Regions from separate parts of the Agarivorans sp. genome, predicted to be linked through region 2. Evidence: predicted binding sites of a transcription regulator. Region 2 holds the regulator's gene; each other region holds the start of a gene.

Region 1 (4,226 bases), on a different contig from region 2:
ACGATGCGGATGTCGAAATTGCGAATCCTGAGCACGTTATTTGTCACTTGAGCAGCAATGCTGAAATTAGCATGCGCATTAAAGTAGAACGTGGTCGTGGATACGTACCAGCTTCAGTTCGGGTTCACTCTGAAGATGAAGAGCGTCCAATCGGTCGTTTGCTAACTGACGCGGCTTTCAGCCCAGTAGAGCGTATTGCTTATACTGTTGAAGCTGCTCGTGTTGAGCAACGCACCGACTTGGATAAATTGGTTATCGATATGGAAACCAATGGTACTCTTGATCCAGAGGAAGCTATCCGTCGCAGCGCAACTATTCTTGCGGAGCAATTGGATGCCTTCGTTGACTTACGTGATGTAAGTGAACCTGAAGAAAAAGAAGAGAAGCCAGAGTTTGATCCAATCCTGCTTCGTCCTGTCGATGATCTAGAGTTGACAGTTCGCTCTGCTAACTGTTTGAAAGCAGAAGCGATTCATTACATTGGTGACTTGGTACAACGTACCGAGGTTGAGCTACTTAAGACCCCTAACTTGGGTAAGAAGTCGCTTACAGAAATCAAAGATGTATTGGCATCTCGTGGTTTGTCTCTAGGCATGCGTCTAGAAAACTGGCCACCAGCTAGCATCGCTGATAAGTAAGTCATCACTGGTTTTAACGTCTTATTATAGAAGGATAAGGTCATGCGCCATCGTCAGAGTGGTCGTCAATTGAACCGTAATAGCAGCCATCGCCAGGCTATGTTCCGGAATATGGCCAGTTCATTGGTTCGCCATGAAGTTATCAAGACAACATTGCCTAAAGCCAAAGAGCTTCGCCGTGTTGTTGAGCCATTAATCACATTGGCTAAAAACGACAGTGTAGCTAACCGCCGCCTTGCTTTTGCTCGCACCCGCGATGCAGAAGTGGTTGGTAAGCTATTCGCAGAAATTGGCCCACGATTCAAAGAGCGTGCTGGCGGTTACACTCGCATTTTAAAATGCGGTTTCCGTGCCGGTGACAATGCCCCAATGGCATACATTGAGTTGTTGGACCGTCCAGAAGTTGAAGAAGTAGTTGAAGAAGCTGCTGAGTAAACTCGGACAACAAGCATAAAAAACCGGACTTTGGTCCGGTTTTTTTTTGCTTATTTTTGATTAAACCATCAAAGGCTATAGTTTCTTGTTGTTATCAAAGAAATAAGAAATTCGCGTTCTGGGATTAAGGTACTCAAATACTGCATCGGGTAGTGCACCCGGTTTTAAGGCCTTTTCAATAGTGAGTCCAGCCGCTTCTAAATCAATAATCGGGGCTTCACTGCGTGGAATAGCGGCGTCATACACCTGCACTGTAGGGAACAATAAACGTTCCGAATTCACCGACATAACCAAGCCAATTTGCCCTGAGCTAAGCTGTACTACACTGCCTGGAGGATAAATACCAAGTAAGCGGATCAATACACCTAAATCGCCGTTGTTCAGCTGCTTTTTGCGCTGCTTATAGAGGTAGGCAATAACGGTAAACGGGATGCGCGAAAGTTTTGGATCTCTGGGGTGACATAAACTGTCGTATTCATTGACCACTGCAATGAGCTGCGACAAACGGTCAATTTGATCCCCTTTGAGCTGTTTGGGGTAACCGCTACCATCGAGATACTCATGATGCTGTTCTGTGATGACTTTAACTTTCTCGGGAATGGTTTCCGAGAGTTTTAAAAAGTCTAATCCATACTTGGTATGCATCTTTAATAGGTTGTTTTCTTGCGGGGTCAGCTTACCTTGCTTGCGCAGTACCGTATCAGGAATTTTCATCTTGCCCACATCGTGGAACAGCCCAGCTAATCCAAGTAACTTAATATCACGTTCTGAAAAGCCCACCGCTTTGGCTAACATCATCGATAGAATCGATACGTTGAGGCTGTGATAGTAAAAACTATCAGCTTCGTTACTATCATTCATCAGATGTAATACGATGTTTTCACCGGAGAGGAGATCTTCCGCTAAGTTGTTGACAAGGGTCGTGGCATCTTCCACAGCATTTAGTGGGCGATTTTGCAGTTTTGACATCACCGCACGCACTTGAGCCATCGAGCGGTCAAACTCTTTTTCTACCTTTTGCAAGTTGCGGCGATAGTTTTTAAGCTCGTCAATGCGGGCGCGTTTTTCATCCCACAAGGCATTTTTTGAGTGCTCAGAGGCTTTGTTATCTGACGGCTCTTCGGCTCTATGATTGACTGGTAACGGCGGTTTGTCGCTTTTTTCTGGTACAACAATGACGTGTTTTAAGCCAAGGTTACGAATAACCTCGATTTGCTCTTGGCTTTTAATTTTGAAGCTAGTGAACATAAACGGGTGCTCGCCCCATTTGACTGGAAGTTTAACAAACACTCCAATTTGTAAACGTTCAACCGTCAGCTTTAACTCTGCCATATCCCTTTACTACAAAAAATATCCAAGCTGCATTATGTATAAATTTAGACTTAAAATCAGCTGCTTTTAACAAGTTCTAGACATACTCCATAATCTAATTAAAATGGGTATCTAGATGTCTAGACATATATATTATGTTTGCGAGGAGCCAGTTCATGCCCATTTGTATTCCTGATCAATTACCTGCTGCTGAAGTACTACGTAACGAAAATATTTTTGTCATGCCGGAAAGCCGTGCTGCGCATCAGGATATTCGCCCACTGGAAGTGGTGTTGCTGAACTTGATGCCGAAAAAGATAGAAACTGAAAATCAAATCCTGCGGTTGTTATCCAATTCTCCCTTACAGGTGAATGTTAAGTTATTGCGGATAGACCACCGCGCTTCAAAAAATACCCCACAAGAGCATATCGACCGGTTTTATCGTGATTTCGACAAATTGCGTGAGCGTAATTTCGATGGCTTGATTATTACCGGCGCGCCGCTGGGCCAAGTCGACTTTGAAGATGTTTATTATTGGGAACAAATCAAAGAGATCATCGATTGGTCAACGACTCATGTTACCTCGACCTTGTTTTTATGCTGGGCAGCCCAAGCAGCGCTTTATCATCTTTATGGACTACAGAAACAAACCCATGAGACTAAGCTGTCAGGGGTATATTGGCATCAAACCAAACACCGTCATAATCCTTTGGTTCGAGGCTTTGATGACGCATTTTTAGCGCCGTTATCACGTTACGCCAAGTTTGATTCTAGCCTTATTAGCGAAGAAACTGACTTACAAGTATTGGCTGATAGTCCAGATGCTGGTAGCTATTTGTTCGCCAGCGAAGACTTTCGCCAAGTGTTTATTACCGGCCATCCGGAATATGCTGCCGATACGCTACATAATGAGTTTGTCCGTGATACCCAGGAAGGACTGAATCCGCGGCTTCCGGAAAACTATTATCCGAATGACGATAGTAAGGCTAGCCCCTGTGCTACTTGGCGCAGCCATGGACACCTGCTGTACAACAACTGGTTAAACTACTGCGTTTACCAAATTACGCCTTATGACTTGGCTGATTTAAAACCTAAGTCCGATAATATCTTGAAATAATTTCATATAACTTTATCGCAGAGATGTCATATAAGGCGCTGTGTTACACTGCCGCACCGAATTACCGGCGAAAGAAATAGGATATACCCGTGTCAGTAAGACAAACATTAGAAAACCAGCTAAGCCAGCGCATCATGATTATCGATGGTGGCATGGGCACCATGATTCAGTCTTATAAACTTGAAGAGGCTGATTACCGTGGAGAGCGGTTTGCTGACTGGCACACCGATGTAAAAGGCAATAACGATATGCTGGTTTTAAGCCAGCCGAAAATTATTGCCGACATTCATCGCGAGTATTTGTTGGCCGGTGCCGACATCGTTGAAACCAATACCTTTAACGCAACCACTATCGCCATGGCTGACTATGACATGCAAGCGCACTCGGCGGAAATTAACCGTGAGGCGGCGCGTATCGCTCGTCAGGTGGCCGATGAGGTAACGGCGCTCAATCCGCAGCGTCCGCGCTTCGTGGCGGGGGTGCTGGGGCCAACAAACCGAACCTGTTCTATTTCGCCGGATGTGAATGATCCTGGCTATCGTAATGTGACCTTTAATGAACTGGTGGAAGCCTATCAAGAGTCGACTAAGGCCTTGATTGAAGGCGGCAGTGACTTGATCTTAATTGAAACTATCTTCGATACCCTCAATGCAAAGGCTGCGGTATTTGCGGTGAAATCGGTCTTTGATGAGCTTGATATTGAGCTGCCAATTATGATCTCGGG
Region 2 (4,226 bases):
AGTTGCTGGAAAAACAGATAACATTGGCGCGGATTATCAGATACTCCCGCGCCCACCAAGGCCAGCAAGCTATAGCCTTGTTTTTTGGTCACTTGGCTTACGGCAAACTCAAGGCCGAACTGGTCGATTAAGCTTAAGGCTTCTGGCACTCTCTCGGGAGTATAAGCCATGCGTAAGGCAGCGCTTTCTGCGTGTTTATGGCGAGTAATTGGCGCCATCTGATGTTCGGCTAAGCGTGCCAACAAGGCATTAGCATTATTCAGAAAATCTTGCTGAAAACTCAGTTCCAACAGCACAATGTCATCCACCGAACTGACTATTTTGGCGCCATTAGTCTTGGCCGCCTTACGGTGGATCAAGGTTTGTCCCGCGGCAGGGGCGTAGCTACAGCGCAAATTCACCTTTTGTCGCGAGCGAGCAAGAGGCTCTAAGGTGCGAGCGTGTAATACTGAGCTGCCGATACGTGACAACTCGTAGGCTTCATTTAAGGCGAGGTTTTCTAATAAAAATGCGTCTTTAACCAAACGCGGGTCGGCACTATAAATGCCCGCCACATCGCTCCAAATGGTGGTAGAGACCGCATCAGCCAGAGCGGCTAACTCGGTGGCCGAATAGTCACTGCCGTTGCGCCCCAAAGTCACGGTGCGTTGCTGACTATCGCTACATATAAATCCGGTGACCACTAAACGGCAAGCGGCTTTATTGGCTAAACACTTAGCCAATAAAGGAGCGCTTTGCCCGGCATCCACTTGTGGTTGAGTGGCATATTCAGCCTTAAAAAACTGTCGCGAATCTAACCAATCTGCTTGGCAGTCTCGTTCGCAAAGTAAAGCAGCCAATAAACGTGCAGACCAGCGCTCACCAAAAGAAAGTACTTCATTGCCGCTAAATACATCCAACTCGCCTTCTAAAATGGCGGCGATTTGGCGATGCTCATTATCCAGTTCGCCTAATATAAGCTGAGCCGGAGCCTCGCTAAGCAAATCAGTCACCAGCTTGCTTTGAAAATCGATCAGCGCGGCTAAAGCATCTGCCGCCGCGTTATCTGCTTGCTTAGCCAACTCAATGATGCTCAGTAAGCGATTAGTGGTTTTGCCGGCAGCAGAAACCACAATCAGATTTTGTTTCTGGCTATGTTCCTGAACAATTGCCGCTACTCGTTTAAAACAATCGGCATCGGCCAAGCTACTGCCACCAAATTTATGTACATGTCTAGTTACCGACATGGTTAACCTCTCTATCTATGCTGGCTAGACTACAATTTAGCGAAGGCCTGCTGTAAATCATTGACTAAATCTTGGGCATCTTCCAAGCCCACAGAAACCCGTAATAAGTGCTGAGAAATCCCCGCTTCCGCCAAGGCCTCAGCCGACATCGCTGCATGGGTCATAGTGGCAGGGTGAGCAATTAAAGTCTCAACGCCACCTAACGATTCCGCCAAAGAAAACAACTTTAACTGTTTAAGAAAGGTCGCCATTTGGCTTTCATCGACATTCAGCTCGAAACTAAACATAGCACCAAAACCTGTTTGCTGAGCTTTCGCTAAGGCATGACCGGGGTGCTCTGCCAAGCCAGGATAATAAATTGCGCTAACTAAAGGTTGCTGTTGTAAACAAGCGACTAAGGCTTGGGCATTTTGTTGGTGCACATTCATGCGTGCTTTCAGGGTTCGCAGGCCACGCAGCGTAAGATAAGAATCAAAGGCCGAACCGGTTAAGCCCAAACAATTCGCCCACCACGCTAAGTGTTCAGCAAGATCTGCATCGACGGCTACCACCATGCCCGCTACCACATCGGAATGGCCGTTGATATATTTGGTCGCCGAATGAACCACTATATCGGCTCCCAGCAAAATCGGGTTTTGTAAGGCAGGAGATAAAAAGGTATTGTCTACCACCAACAAAGCGCCAACGGCATGCGCCTGAGCCGCGACAGCTTGAATATCAACAATCCTTAGCAAAGGGTTACTTGGCGTTTCTAACCACACTAGTTTGGGTTTCTTGGCCAATAGCGCACTTAGCGCTTGCTCATCATTTTGATCGACAAAGGCCACCTCAAAGGCATTTTTCTTGGCTAAACTATCAAACAAGCGATAGCTACCGCCGTAACAATCGTGAGGCGCCACCAACAAATCTCCAGGCTCAAGCAACGCGGTGACCAAATTAACCGCCGACATACCGGTATTGGTTATCACCGCGCCTGCACCATGTTCCAGATCAGCAATCGCTTGGGCTAACAATTGACGAGTAGGGTTGCCTGAGCGGCTATAGTCAAATTGCCGCTTTTGATTAAAGTCGACAAAACTATAATTGCTCGACAAATAAATAGGCGGCACTATAGCCCCATGTTGGCTGTCACTTTCTATGCCACTGCGCACGGCAATGGTCGCTGCCTGAAGATCTTTTAAAGACATGGCTGATTTACTCCCTCAAAATATCCTGTCACTTTACCATCAGCAAAAAGGACGTCAACACTTCTAGACGTCTAAATGTCTTTGCTGTTGGATTGCTAAGTGACATTTCCCCCGTTACAATAGGGTTTCTTTAGTTTGGTGTGTATTGCAAATATGTCGACAGATTGGAACGGTGAGTGGATCAGCCCTTATGCTGAACACGGAAAAAAAAGCGAACAAGTAAAAAAAATCACGGTATCTATTCCATTAAAGGTATTAAAGATACTGACTGATGAGCGTACCCGCAGACAAATCAATAATCTGCGCCACGCCACCAACAGTGAGTTGCTTTGTGAGGCTTTCTTACATGCTTATACCGGACAGCCCCTTCCTGACGATAGCGACTTACAAAAAGACAAACCCGATCCGGCTTTAGAAAAAGCACTGCTAACAGAGCAAGATAAACAAGATTAACCACTCCACTGCTAACAGCACGGCTTTTACTTCATACCAGTGAAAGCCGCTTGATGCTGCTGTTTTTGTCCGCTCTAGCGCGCCCCAACACAACAAACCTAGCTGCGTAGAACAACAAATACTCGCTGCAGAACTAAGCTCAGCCTCAACCCTCATTGCAAACTAAAGCCCCCACACCGGCTCATTTACAACAGATCTAACTGATTGTTAATGTCATAATCGAATAAGGCTTAGCGTTTACTCACAAAAACCAAGAGTAAAACACTCGCTTTCTGATCCTAATAGTTTCCAGTGCTAAGCCAGTGAAGTAAACTAAGCCGCAACGCAAACACCATAGAAAAAGATAATAAAGGGACCTATTTATGAAACTACATGCTGTGTTAAAAACCATATTATTAAGCGCTAGTCTAGCGGTCGGTTCACTGCATGCCGAGCCGGTTTATGTAGCATCTACTGCCATTGTAGAGCACCCCGCCCTAGATGCGGTGCGTGATGGTATTAAAAGCTACTTAGAAGAGCATGGCTACGACGGCGATAAAATGAAATTCAGCTACGAAAGTGCACAAGGCCAACCCGCCATTGCCGCGCAAATTGCCCGTAAGCTAGTCGGCGAACAACCCGATGTGATAGTGGCCATTGCCACACCGTCTGCTCAAGCAGCAGTCAGTGCCAGCCAAGATATTCCAGTGGTGTTCTCGGTAGTAACCGACCCAGTGGGCGCAAAAGTAGTACCCAGCTTAACTCAGCCCGGCGCTAATGTGACCGGCTTGAGTGACATGGTGAATGTGAAACAACACCTCGCATTAATGAAAGAATTTCTCCCCAATCTACAACGCATTGGCATTCCGTTTAATCCCGGCGAAGCTAACTCCGTTGCCATTGTTGAAGCAATGAAAGCCGCTGCCAAAGAAATGGGCATCGAAGTGATAGAATCAGCTGCACCTAAATCATCCGATGTAATGATTGCCGCGAAACAACTAGTGGGTAAAGCGGATGCCATATACTGCTCGACCGACAACACCATTATTAGTGCTTTTGAATCGGTAGTTAAAGTGGGTATTGATGCTCAAATCCCGGTATTTGCCGCCGATACAGCCTCGGTTGAACGTGGCGCAGTAGCCGCCGTGGGTTACGACTATGCCGACTTAGGTCGTCAAACTGGTGAATTGGTATTACGCGTATTAAAGGGCGAAAAACCGGGTGATATCGACGTAAAAATGGCCGAAGGTACCAACTTATTCATTAACACTAAAATGGCCCAGCGCATGGGTGTGACCATTCCGCAAAGTGTGCAACAGCGCGCCAATAAAATTTACTAGTAATAAGGCGAGTTCATGTCTACTTTTGCTTTTCTAGGTAC
Region 3 (4,226 bases), on a different contig from region 2:
CCATTCTTGAGGCTTTTTCACAGAAAAGCTAAAAAAACAATGAAAATGACCAAATCAGCCTGCTTAATTTCAACAGTTACCCTTTCAATGGAAGATATGCTGGCATAAATCTGCATATGAGCGAGGCAGATGAAACAAGTTAGCATATTCAGCTAAATGGGAACCCATATAGCAAATAATCATCTAAGTACATCTTTATCAAATGAATTAATTGACAGTGATCACATTTCTTTGATTACAATCATGTGTGCCGAATTTAAAATTCCGTACCCTATTTAGACCTCTTAGCTAGGTGTAAAAGGAGCGATACCAGTACTCGCAACTAAAGGATTAGCTTAATATCGGTAAGCCAAAGGCAAACAACTTACCAGCCCTTAGCTCAGCTATTCTTTTCCTTGCTGGTTCACGCACTATCCAGCTCCTCGCATAGTGAATAAACCACAACCTTGCTGTGGTCAGGGGACACAAGAGAAGATGAGTAGCACGCCAACTCATCAACAATCGAACATCGAATGCGCTAAAAATATTAAGGTTTTAAAGAATAAATGCCTAAATCACCCAATTTTCGCTTTTTTCAAGGTGGATTACTGAAACACCGCGCTACACCACTGTTTTATACCACTCGCTATGACTACATGATTCTAATTGGGCTATCAGGGATTATTGGCGGCGTAGTCGGCTTGGTTATTTCTTTATTTGAGCAAGCGATTCAAGTTATTGGTGCATTTCGATTAGATTTATTTAGTGGTAGTGAGCTCAGTCCAGCCCTAGTGGTACTTGGTGCCGCCTTGGTGGGTGCAGCTATGACCGCTTTTGGTTTCTGGCTCACCGCCCGTTTTGCTCCAGAAGCCTCGGGCAGTGGTATTCCGCACTTAGAAGGCGCTTTGGATGGCTTGCACACCATTCGCTGGCGAAGAGTACTGCCGATTAAATTCATTGCCGGTGCATTCACCATTAGCTCAGGCATGATCTTGGGCCGTGAAGGACCCTCAATACAAATTGGCGGCTCTGTGGGCCATATGTTTGCCGGCAGCGCTAAACGTTACCAACATGCTACTCATATTCTTACCGCTTCGGGCGCCGCCGCAGGCTTAGCCGCCGCATTTAATGCTCCCTTAGCCGGAATACTGTTTGTTATTGAGGAAATGCGCCCCCAGTTTCGTTACAACATTACCTCATTTAAATGCGTCACCGTTGCCAGTGCCGTGGCGACCATCGTAATGCGAACCTTGCATGGCCAAGAAGCAGTGATGGATGTTCCCCACTTCGATGTTCCCTCTTTAGTCTCTTTAAGTTTTTTCCTCTTCCTAGGAATTATCTTTGGCATCGTTGGGGTGTATTTCAATAAGTGGATTTTATATACCACTGATAAAGTCAGCCAGCTGCAAGCGAGCAAGGTAAGCCGGGTGGTCATCACCGGCGCGCTGTTTGGCGCAGTGTTCGCCCTGCTACAACAGTTCACCCCTTCACTTACTGGCGGCGGCATTGAATTAATTACCGAGCTATTTTTACACCCCACCACTTGGGGCATCTTACTACTTATTTTTGCCCTGCGTTTATTTGCCACCATCGCCTGTTTCGCTTCAGCAGCTCCTGGTGGCGTATTTGCGCCAATGTTGGCCTTAGGCACCTTATTGGGATTGGCCTATGGCAACTTCATGGCAATGTATTTTCCAGATTTAATTCCCCAACCCGGAATTTTCGCCATAGCAGGCATGGGGGCCTTATTTGCCGCAACGGTAAGGGCACCGGTAACGGGTATTATTTTGGTGGTAGAGATGACCGACAACTATCAACTTATTTTACCGCTGTTAGTCACCTGTATGGGCGCCACCTTGATTGCTCAGATCCTAAAAGGAAAACCGCTTTATTCTGAACTACTTAAGCAATCTCTAAGAAATAATCCTGAAATTAAACGGCAAGTCAACGAAGCCAAAGAAGAGAGCTGAGTGTTTCTCTGAGCAAATCCTCGCCTCCTCCGCAGTCAGAGCAAACACTCTGACTGTGTAAATAAATTTGAAAAAAAATAATTGCGAACTAAAATAGACGTCCAGATGGTAATACATCCATACGTATATAATTTAATTGACGAGATCGAAACATGGCTACTCATTTATTTACTTCAGAATCCGTTTCTGAAGGACATCCCGACAAAATTGCTGACCAAATTTCAGATGCAGTGCTGGACGCAATTTTAACGCAGGATCCCAAGGCCCGTGTAGCCTGTGAGACCTACGTCAAAACTGGCATGGTGATGGTGGGCGGAGAAATTACTACCTCTGCTTGGGTTGATATTGAAGAATTAGCGCGTAGCACCGTGCGCGAAATCGGTTATACCCATTCAGATATGGGTTTCGATGCCGACTCTTGTGCAGTACTTAACGTAGTGGGTAAGCAAAGCCCCGATATTAATCAAGGTGTTGACCGCTCTCGCCCTGAAGACCAAGGCGCTGGCGACCAAGGTTTAATGTTTGGTTATGCAACCAACGAAACTGAAGTATTAATGCCAGCCCCCATTACTTATTCTCACCTCTTGGTAAAACGCCAAGCCGAGGTACGTAAAAATGGTACTCTTGATTGGTTGCGCCCAGACGCAAAATCACAGGTTACCTTTGCCTACGAGAACGGCATAATTACCGGTGTAGACGCTGTAGTATTATCAACCCAACACTGTGACAGCATTTCAACCGCGGATTTACGTGAAGCGGTAATGGAAGAAATCATCAAACCGGTATTGCCAGAACAATGGCTAACCAAGAACACTCAGTTCCATATCAACCCAACTGGTCGCTTTGTGATTGGTGGACCAATGGGCGACTGTGGCCTAACCGGCAGAAAAATCATTGTAGATACCTACGGTGGTATGGCTCGTCACGGCGGCGGTGCCTTCTCTGGTAAAGATCCATCAAAAGTAGACCGCAGTGCGGCTTACGCTGGTCGTTACGTAGCCAAAAACATCGTTGCAGCGGGCCTAGCAGACCGCTGTGAAATCCAAGTGTCTTACGCGATTGGTGTAGCAGAGCCTACCTCAATTAGCATCGAAACTTTTGGCACCGGCAAATTGCCAGAAGACAAGTTGATCGCTCTAGTGCGCAAACACTTCGATCTTCGCCCTTATGGCATCCTTAAGATGCTGGATTTGGAACGACCCATTTATCAAGCCACTGCTGCCTATGGTCACTTCGGCCGTGAGGAATTCCCTTGGGAGAAAACCGATAAAGCAGAGCAACTTAAAAGTGATGCTGGCATCTAAGCCCTAAGCGCACCGATACAACCAAGCCGAAAGCGTATAGTTCCTTTCGGCTTTTTATTTTCCAAGCAGCAGGTCGGCTAATGCAGCAACTCCAGCAAACAGTAGAACAATGTTTCGTGCTGGCAGAACAGTATTACCAGCGGCCTTTTGCCCGTCCTCAGGTCATACTCTCTCAACGCATTAGTAAAGTAGCCGGCAGTGCCAACCTCAGCCAATGGCGCTTGCGCTTTAATGCTCACTTTTATGCGCAAGATTGTGAAGATTTTTTACGCCATACCGTGCCCCATGAAGTGGCGCATTTAATCTGTCATGCACTCTACGGCCGAGTTAAACCTCACGGCAAAGAATGGCAAAGCATTATGCTTAAGGTCTTCAATTGCCCTCCACAAACCACTCATCACTATTCCCTTTCTGAAATGCCGATAAAAAGCTTTAGTTATCGCTGTGCCTGTCAGCAACACCAGCTTGGCGTGCGTCGTCATAACAAGGTACTAAAGGGAACTCAGTATTGCTGTAAACGATGTCGAGAAATACTGGTTTTCAATCAAAACTAGTAGGCTTTTAGCACCGATATAAACAATATCGTTGACCGCCTTGGCTGGCCAAACGCTAGGAATACGAAGATAATAGGTTTATTCTTTGCCTGTCTATTTGACCGCTCTTACAGTCTCACAATGGAGTCGACTTTCCGCCATGCGAATTCCCCGTATTTATCACTCTCAAGCGTTGTCACACCAGCAAGTCGTCGAACTAGAAGCCGATGCAGCCAACCACGTTGGTCGAGTTCTTAGAATGGAGGTGGGCCAAGCACTGGAGCTGTTTAACAGTGATGGCAACAATTATGCGGCTACTATTGAGCAAGCCAATAAAAAACAAGTAACGGTAAAAATTACTGCCGTGACCGATAATCCCAGTGAGTCGCCGTTGCGTATTCACCTTGGCCAAGTCATCTCACGAGGTGACCGCATGGAAT
Region 4 (4,226 bases), on a different contig from region 2:
CCATTGCTATCCACAACCCCGCTTCATGCGGGGTTGTTGTTTCAACCGCTTCCGCCGCCGCTGAGTTATCAGATTCGGTAGCAAATCTATTAAACAATATATCATCGACTAGGATGACGACGATGCAGAACTATAAAGGTTGGTTATTTTTAGCTTCCTTGTTGTTATATCTGCTATTTGCCTTTGGCTTGATTGGTCTTACCCTTCCCACCTTATTTGCTTGGGGAGCTGCACTATTACATTGGCCACAATTAGGCTCCACCATCAAGATCCAAGCGGGCTGTTTATTTGGTTTAGGCTTATTGTTACTAGGACTGGCAGCCAGCCAAGATAGCTGGTTGGGGCTAGAGCAAATTATGTCAATTAACTTGCCACTACTGGCGATGTTTAGTGCGGTGTCATTCCTAGCCTTAACCAATTCAGACAAAGCCGACGAACCGCTACCCTTAGGTAAAAAGAGCATTGCCAGTACCGCACTGGGGGTTAACCTGCTGGGCGCCATCATCAATTTATCGGTGATCTTTATCATGGGCGATCGCCTCGCTCAGCGTCGGCCATTAACTAATACTCAGCAGATCATCCTCACGCGCTGCTTTTGTGCCGCCGCCTGGTGGTCGCCCTTCTTTATTGCCACCGCGGTATCCCTTACCTATGCACCCGGTATGCAATGGTTGGATGTATTATTTCCCGGTCTATTAATGACTGGCTTAGCGCTGTTACTCAGTAGCGTAGAAGTAATGATAAAAGATAAGGGGGAATTTGCTGGTTATCCAATTAAAGCCGAAAGCTTGCGTATTCCCTTATTGCTCGCTTGTAGCGTAATGGCCCTGCATTTTGTCTATCCGGCCATCAGCATCATCTTAATAATTACCTGTTTAGCGCCTATCGCGGCACTCGGTTTCGCTAAAGGGTCTTCCAAATTGGTGATAGCCAGAAATTTTATTCGCCATCGTCTACCTAACGTAGGCAGCCAGTTTGTATTGTTCCTGGCTGCGGGAGTCTTCTCTGCGGGCATAAAATCACTGCTTAGCGCTTACCCTGATTTTTTAAACTTACAAGACTTAGGCTTTTCCGCGTTGAGCTTTGCTCTGATCCTAGCCATGATGATTATCGCAGGTATGTTAGGTGTGCATCCGGTGGTAAGCATTGCCGTGGCCAGCCCCTTGTTACTCCCCATGGAACCAGCCCCCAGCCAACTCGGCTTCTTATTTCTTAGCTCTTGGGCGATATCAGCAGGCAGTAGTCCACTATCTGGCGTAGGCCTAACCATGATGTCGCGCTACCAATTCTCCAGCCGCCAACTGCTGAAAAACAATTGGCACTACGCAATACTAATGTGGCTAAGCTGCTCCATGCTAAATGCTTTTATCCTTTAGCGCTTAAGTCTTAATCAGTACTGAAATTGACACAGCCGCCTTTGGAGCACTTCCTAAAAGCGGCCAATTGCCTAGAACAGCACCAAGCGGTTTAAGGAGCAGCAATGGCAATGCAGTTCCTTCACGCCCTAAACCTTATACCTTAGATAGAGCTTAAGCTGGCACAGCCGCTTCTGGACGCACTCCTAGGGTATGGCAAATGGCATAAGAAAGCTCGGAGCGATTTAAGGTATAGAAATGGAAGTCTTGCACACCTTCACGCGATAATACTTTAACCATCTCTATCGCCACACTAGCCCCGACTAAATTACGGGTGGTTTGATCATTTTCCAAACCAGCAAATTGACTATGCAGCCACCTAGGCACTTTAACGTTGGCGAAGGACGCAAATTTCTTCAGCGTATTATAATTCGATACCGGCAAGATACCGGGAACAATTTCACCTTCAATCCCAATGGCCGCACAACGGTCTCGAAAACGCAGGTAGCTTTCTACATCAAAAAAGAACTGGGTAATGGCACGATTCGCTCCGGCATCCATTTTACGCTTTAGCGCCAATAGATCCGCTTGAGCACTTTTCGCTTCGGGATGCACCTCCGGATAGGCGGCGACCGAGATGTCAAAATCAGCCTCTTCTTTTAATAAGGCAACCAAGTCGTTGGCATACATTTGCGGTTTTGCCGCGCCTTGAGGCAAATCGCCACGTAACGCCACAATGTGTTTAATGCCACTTTGCCAGTAATCTCGGGCAATTTGGCGCAACTCATCGGGAGTAGAATCAATACAAGTTAAATGCGGTGCCGCTGCCAATCCGGTACGCTCTTTTATCGCCTTAATCACCTTATGGGTGCGGTCACGCGTGCCCGAGTTGGCGCCGTAAGTCACCGAAACAAACTTAGGTTTAAGGGTTTGCAAACGCTCAATCGACGCCCACAGAGTTTGCTCCATCGTCTCGGTAGTAGGTGGAAAAAACTCAAACGAGACATTAATAGCTCGATTCAGTTCACTAAGACTTTGGTTTAGTGTTTCGATATGTTGTGCGTGCTGAAATCCCATGACCTTCTCCATAAAAGACATTTAGACGTCTATACCGCTAGATAATAAAGAGAAGTTCATCTTAGTCAATCTTGTTCAGCTTCAACTTAGCTTTAGATGAATTTTTTTCAACATCAGATAATTCATCCTTCTCAGCCAAACAAAACCATTAACTAATCCTCGAACGGCTGGTATTGAATAACATTAACCCACCACTCCTTGACTCCCGAGGGCGTCTTAACCAATACCTCGTCATCCACCTGCTTACCAATTAAGGCGCGCGCCATCGGTGAATCAATGGTGATATAACCTAGTTTGGGATCAATTTCGTCGGTACCGACGATGCGATAACGGACAATATCGCCAGCTTCGTTTTCCAACTCTACCCAAGCGCCAAAAAACACTTTGCCATTTTGCTGGGGGTGATGGTCAACGATCTTCAGTGCATCTAAACGCTTAGTTAAAAAGCGTAAGCGCGAATCTATACGGCGCAGTTCTCGCTTGCCTTCTTTATACTCGGCATTCTCCGAACGGTCGCCCAGAGCAGCCGCTTCCGATACCGCTTGGGTTACTTCAGGGCGCTTAACCTTCCACAGGTATTTCAGCTCTTGGTCAAGTTTATGCCAGCCGGCACGAGTGATGAGATTGGTTTTCATGGTGCTCATAGAAAAAGGCCTGAGTCAGCAATTATAAACGACTCAGGCCCAACAATAACCAGCTTAATTAACCCACCCTAGCTTGAGTGGTTTCGCGTTTAACCAGCTCAATGGGAGGAATACGGAAGTTATGAGCTTCGCCGCCATTCAACATGTCTAAAATGGTTAATGCCGCCGCATAGCCTGTATCAAAAATTGGCTGACGCACGGTAGTTAGAGGCGGAATAAAGAAAGCCGAGCTGGGAATATCATCAAAGCCAATTACCGACACCCGCTCTGGCACCGCTCGCTTCGCTTGATATAAGGCCTGCATAGCTCCATAAGCAGTTAAATCATTTGCCGCAAATATAGCAGTAAATGGTCGCTTACTGGCTAACAAACGCTGCACTGCGTCGAAGCCCCCCTGTTCGGTAAAGTCCCCTTGCTCAACTAGCTGTAATTTCACTGGCAAGCCCGCATGCTCCATAGCTTGGCAGTAGCCCTCGTAACGCTGCTGAGTATCGGGGTGACCTTTGGCCCCTTTAATGTGCACAATATCTTGATGGCCAAGTTGAATCAGGTGGTTAGTGGCCATGTAAGCGCCCACCGAGTTTTCGATTTTAATCGAACGCAAACGCGGCGATTCTAAAGCCCGCCCTAAGGCAACTATCGGCCGTTTTTTTGAAAATTCAAGCAGTTGTTCATCACTTAACCCACCGGTGACGATGATGATGCCATCCACCGAGCGCGACAAGAGCAACTGCATCGACTCCATCTCTTCTTCACTATTCCAGTGGCCAGTAACAATGATATGAGAATAGCCCTGAGCGAGTAACACCTCTTCGATGCCGTTTAGGATAGATGAATAGAAAGGGCTGTCGGGATCTTGCACCAATACACCAATGGTCATAGTTCGGCTACTGGAACTTACTCCCGTTTGCTGCCCTGGTTTATAGCCTAACTCGGCCATCGCAGCTTGAATTTGCTTGCGCTTAGCATCTGATACATAGGTAGTCTGGTTCATAAACCGAGATACTGTACTAGGTGATACTCCGGCTAAGGCTGCGACATCGTATACGGTTGAACGCTGTCCTACTTTATTTTTATCTTTCACGTTTATTCTCTGACAACTAACTCGAGTCCGCATTTTATCTCTCTTTTTTTTACATGCCTATAACAG

Evidence for each region. The regulator MetJ, encoded in region 2, represses methionine synthesis genes. The targets are predictions, from matches to a motif close to TAGACGTCTAGACGTCTA.
Region 1: metA (homoserine O-succinyltransferase MetA) is a predicted target of MetJ. The motif match lies at 2,518-2,535, and genes of this name have one in related genera.
Region 3: metK (methionine adenosyltransferase) is a predicted target of MetJ. The motif match lies at 2,044-2,061, and genes of this name have one in related genera.
Region 4: metF (methylenetetrahydrofolate reductase) is a predicted target of MetJ. The motif match lies at 2,447-2,464, and genes of this name have one in related genera.

The regions. Positions count from the first base shown of each region.
Region 1 covers NZ_JBNKPP010000153.1:7,878-12,103, forward strand. Annotated here, with positions in the region: gene ACQY6Q_RS09020 (DNA-directed RNA polymerase subunit alpha) at 1-638, shown strand, start outside; gene rplQ (50S ribosomal protein L17) at 681-1,073, shown strand; gene ACQY6Q_RS09030 (HD-GYP domain-containing protein) at 1,149-2,405, opposite strand; gene metA (homoserine O-succinyltransferase MetA) at 2,561-3,502, shown strand; gene metH (methionine synthase) at 3,592-4,226, shown strand, end outside.
Region 2 covers NZ_JBNKPP010000296.1:5,545-9,770, forward strand. Annotated here, with positions in the region: gene metL (bifunctional aspartate kinase/homoserine dehydrogenase II) at 1-1,226, opposite strand, end outside; gene metB (cystathionine gamma-synthase) at 1,256-2,413, opposite strand; gene metJ (met regulon transcriptional regulator MetJ) at 2,567-2,866, shown strand; gene ACQY6Q_RS17645 (ABC transporter substrate-binding protein) at 3,229-4,185, shown strand; gene ACQY6Q_RS17650 (ABC transporter permease) at 4,201-4,226, shown strand, end outside.
Region 3 covers NZ_JBNKPP010000080.1:41,839-46,064, reverse strand. Annotated here, with positions in the region: gene clcA (H(+)/Cl(-) exchange transporter ClcA) at 546-1,949, shown strand; gene metK (methionine adenosyltransferase) at 2,102-3,253, shown strand; gene ACQY6Q_RS04760 (SprT family zinc-dependent metalloprotease) at 3,334-3,807, shown strand; gene rsmE (16S rRNA (uracil(1498)-N(3))-methyltransferase) at 3,947-4,226, shown strand, end outside.
Region 4 covers NZ_JBNKPP010000148.1:12,889-17,114, reverse strand. Annotated here, with positions in the region: gene ACQY6Q_RS08565 (hypothetical protein) at 123-1,376, shown strand; gene metF (methylenetetrahydrofolate reductase) at 1,530-2,432, opposite strand; gene greB (transcription elongation factor GreB) at 2,585-3,067, opposite strand; gene ACQY6Q_RS08550 (substrate-binding domain-containing protein) at 3,135-4,160, opposite strand.